Regions from separate parts of the Streptomyces sp. NPDC088246 genome, predicted to be linked through region 1. Evidence: riboswitches for the same ligand, from Rfam matches in the RefSeq annotation. Region 1 holds a riboswitch; the other holds the start of a gene.
What was found. Region 1 has a riboswitch for cobalamin ahead of ACIPEK_RS10485 (ribonucleoside-diphosphate reductase subunit alpha). Riboswitches for the same ligand answer to the same signal wherever they lie in the genome.
Positions count from the first base shown of each region.

Region 2: another riboswitch for cobalamin. It lies ahead of ACIPEK_RS39765 (ABC transporter substrate-binding protein); the one in region 1 lies ahead of ACIPEK_RS10485 (ribonucleoside-diphosphate reductase subunit alpha).

Region 1 is NZ_JBIURV010000005.1:263,506-265,702, reverse strand. Features, by position in the region: gene mctP (monocarboxylate uptake permease MctP) at 1-436, shown strand, start outside; cobalamin riboswitch at 579-720, shown strand; gene ACIPEK_RS10485 (ribonucleoside-diphosphate reductase subunit alpha) at 859-2,197, shown strand, end outside.
Region 2 is NZ_JBIURV010000058.1:6,654-8,850, reverse strand. Features, by position in the region: gene ACIPEK_RS39770 (IS1634 family transposase) at 1-82, opposite strand, end outside; cobalamin riboswitch at 1,082-1,205, shown strand; gene ACIPEK_RS39765 (ABC transporter substrate-binding protein) at 1,244-2,197, shown strand, end outside.

The sequences.
Region 1 (2,197 bases):
CGTCCTCACCATGGACAAGACGGTCGCGATCAACTTCCAGCTGCTCGGCGGCATCTGGATCCTCCAGACGATGCCGGCCCTGGTCGGCGGCCTGTTCACCCGCTGGTTCCACCGCTGGGCACTGCTCGCGGGCTGGGCGGTCGGCATGGTGTACGGGACGGTGGCCGCGTACGGGGTCGCCAGCCCGACCCAGGCGCACTTCGGCGGGTCGTCCAAGGAGATCCCGGGCATCGGCGAGATCGGCTACATCGGCCTGACCGCGTTCGTGCTGAACGTGGTGGTGACGGTGGTGCTCACCTTCGCCCTGAACGCCGTGAAGGCACCCGCCGGTATCGACGAGACCTCCCCGGCCGACTACACGGCCGACGCGGGCGACAAGGGCGTCCAGGTGGAGCTCCCGCCGGCCACTGCGGGGGCCCCGGGCGGCGGCCACTGACGACCGCTCCCACAGCCGTACGACGGCCCGTCGAGGCCCCTCCAGCGGGGCGCGGCGGGCCGTCCGTGCGCTCAGCGGCGGGCCGTACGCGCGTTCCGAATTCCGTTGCGCGACACAACATGTGGGGGCTGTCTCATCGGACGGCCCCCACATGTATGCTCGTGCTCGCTGTCGCCGCAGGGAAATCCGGTGCGAATCCGGAACTGTCCCGCAACGGTGTATTCGGTGTGCTTTTGCGCACCCTCAAGTAAGTCCGAGGACCTGCCGACAGCGCATCCGGCTCGACCGAACCGGATGCCAGACGTCCGGGCCTCGCGGATGGGCCGGTGGACGCCGTAATGAGTGCTGCCCCGACGCGGGCCCGCCTCTGCCCGGCTGCCCCGCTCCCCGCCGGCCCCGAGCCGAGCGAGGGAGAGCACCACGTGACCATCGCGCCAGCCGATCCGGCTTCAGTCGCCGTGTCCGAAGCGGCCGAGTCCGAGGGAACCGCACACGACGGACCGGGGACCGCACTGCTGCGGACCCTGACCGACCTCACCGTCGATCTGCCCGACACCGACCCCGGTCGCGTCGCCGCCGCCGCGCTGCGCGGCCGTAGCGCCCGGTCGGACGCGGCGGAGTTGCGCTCGCTGGCAACGGAGGCCGCCGCGGGGCTGATCTCCGAGGACCCCGCCTACTCCCGGCTCGCGGCCAGGCTGCTGACCCGCACCATCGCGGACGAGGCGGCGGGCCAGGGCGCGGTCTCCTTCTCCGCCTCGGTCGCCGTCGGGCACCGCGAGGGCCTGATCGCGGACCGTACCGCCGAGTTCGTCGCGCTGCACGCGGCCGCACTCGACGCGCTGGTGGAGCGTTCGCTCGCCGACGACGCCGACGACCGCTTCGGTTACTTCGGGCTGCGGACCCTGCACAGCCGCTATCTGCTGCGCCACCCGCACACCCGCCAGATCATCGAGACACCGCAGCACTTCATGCTGCGCGTCGCGGCCGGGCTCGCCGAGGACAACTCGAAGCGTGCCCTGAACGAAGTCGCGGCACTGTACGGGCTGATGAGCCGGCTCGACTACCTGCCGTCCTCGCCGACCCTGTTCAACTCGGGCACCCGGCATCCGCAGATGTCCTCCTGCTATCTGCTGGACTCCCCGCTCGACGAGCTCGACTCGATCTACGACCGCTACCACCAGGTGGCGCGGCTCTCCAAGCACGCGGGCGGAATCGGTCTCTCGTACTCCCGCATCCGCGCCCGCGGTTCACTGATCCGCGGCACCAACGGGCACTCCAACGGCATCGTGCCGTTCCTGAAGACGCTCGACGCCTCCGTCGCCGCGGTCAACCAGGGCGGCCGCCGCAAGGGCGCCGCCGCCGTCTACCTGGAGACCTGGCACGCGGACATCGAGGAGTTCCTGGAGCTGCGCGACAACACGGGTGAGGACCAGCGGCGTACGCACAACCTCAACCTGGCGCACTGGATCCCGGACGAGTTCATGCGCCGGGTCGACGCGGACGGCGACTGGTCGCTGTTCTCGCCCGCCGATGTGCCCGAGCTGGTCGACCTGTGGGGCGACGAGTTCGACGCCGCGTACCGGGCAGCCGAGGCCAAGGGGCTGGCCCGCAAGTCGATGCCGGCCCGTGAACTGTACGGCCGGATGATGCGTACCCTCGCGCAGACCGGCCAGGGCTGGATGACGTTCAAGGACGCCTCCAACCGGACCGCGAACCAGACCGCCGAGCCGGGCCGCGTCGTCCACTCGTCGAATCTGTGCA
Region 2 (2,197 bases), on a different contig from region 1:
CGATGCCGTCAAGCTGGGGCGCGATCGCGTCCAGAGCACGGGCGATACGGTCGTCGTTGAGCAGATCCGCCTCGATCCCGATAGCCCATGAACGAGGCGTCGTTCCGCTCCCCGCCCAGCATCGGCTCGCTGTTGCTGGCCCAGGCGTCCCGCCGGGCGTTTCCCCCCGACCCCGCCAGTCTGCTACCGGGCCTCCTGGCAGCTACCCGGACCGGACTCACACCGGCAGGCGACAACGAGCTTACGACCGAAGATCACTTACAACATCAAGACCTCCAGTCTGCTGGGCGCGCGAAAGCGCGAGGCTAAGGCCGGTTGACGGAACGTCGCCAGAGCACGGCATGACGCGGCGGGATTGCCAGAGCGTCCAACTATGCGGGCGAAGCGAAAGGCCCGCGCTGCAGCGAAGCCGGTACGATTCCGGCTCGGTCACGCCAGTGAGCCTTTTCCAATCTCAGCTTGAGGCGTAGTGAAGGGTGAGGACGGCCTTCGCAACGCCGGTGCTGCGATTGGTGCTGCGGTGGAGCTTTCGGAGGAGTCGCCGGCCCCTGAAGGCGGCCGTGGCCCGTTCGCCGGGGCCGGATCTTGGCGGGGCTGCTGTTGTGGCGGCGCTTCCATCTCTTGAGGCGGTGGCCCGAAACGAGACCCGAACTGTCCCACCGCTTGAGTCCCGCATCTGCAAGGGCCTCAATGATTCCGTACTGCCGGGCGGCGGTCAGGTCGTGGGTCGAGCCGGACAGGGCGAGCGAAGCCCAGAGCCGGCGCGCGAACGGATCGGTGAGGACCTGGACGCCCGTGCCGTGGCGTTTGTGTTTCCCTCAACGTGATCACCGCTTCTCGTCCCGCGTCCAGGCCAATGCCCATGTGGGTGAGACTCCGGACGGCCGATCACTCCTTTCCAACCTCAGGTTGACGTGGCCAGGTGCAATGACGGGGTCTGGCGAGAGCAGTCATGAGGTGGCACTGGTTGCGACCCAGCATCCGCGGTGCCGGTCGTCGTCGCGGACGTCGGCGCCCGGGGCCGACCGGGGAGGGCAGCGCAAGGCGGCTGAGGGCCTGCCGGAATTTGCGGTCTGACAGAATGGGCTCCGAAAACTCAGGCGACGCGCGTCAGGAAACCGGTGTGAATCCGGTACGGTCCCGCCACTGTGACCGGGCTGCAGCAGCCCGGAAGCCAGATACTGGCCGCGCCGCCTTCTCGTACAACCCAGGGGACGAGGACATCCCCCGGAAAGGCTCGGCCATGCTCCGGATCCGCCGTGTACCACTCGCGCTCATACCGCTGCTTCTGCTGCCGCTCACCGGCTGCGGCTCCGGCACGGGCGGCGAGGGCAAGACACAAGACGCACCGGCCGCGGACGGTTTTCCCTACACGGTCACCAACTGCGGTACGAAGACGGCCTTCGACGCCCCGCCGAAGCGGGTCGTCACCATGAACCAGCACGTCACCGAAATCATGCTGGCCCTCGGGCTCCAGGACCGGCTGGCCGGGACCGCCTACCTGGACGACAGCATCCTGCCGAAGTACCGGTCCGCGTACGCCAGGACCAAGGTGCTCGCGAAGGAGTACCCCTCTAAGGAGGTGCTGCTCGGCGCCAACCCCGACTTCGTCTACGGCGGGTACAGCAGCGCCTTCGACAAGGCCAAGGGCCAGGACCGGGCGGGGCTCCAGAAGGACGGCATCAACACCCGGCTGAACATCGAGAACTGCACCAGGGGCAAGGTCGGTATCGATCAGCTCGCCACCGAGATCACCCAAGTCGCCAGGGTCTTCGGCGTACCGGAGCGCGGCAAGAAGCTGATCGCCGAGGAACGACAGAAGATCACGACGGTCGAGGCAGAGCTCAAGGGCTCCTCACATCCCTCGGTGTTCGTGTACGACTCCGGCGACAGCTCCGCGTTCACGGCGGGGGGCAAGGGCATCGGCAACGAGATCGTCCGGCTCGCCGGGGGCAGGAACGTCTTCGCGGACCTCGACGCCACCTTCGGCGACGTGTCCTGGGAGCAGGTCATCAAGCGCAAGCCCGAGGTGGTCGTGATCTACGACTACGGAGGCACTACGGTGGCGGCCAAGAAGAAGCGGCTGCTGAACGATCCGGCACTCGCGGACGTACCGGCGATCAAGGACAAGAAGTTCGCGGTACTCCCGCTGTCCTCGGCCGTGCTCGGTGTTCGGGTCGCCGACGCCGTGCAGGAC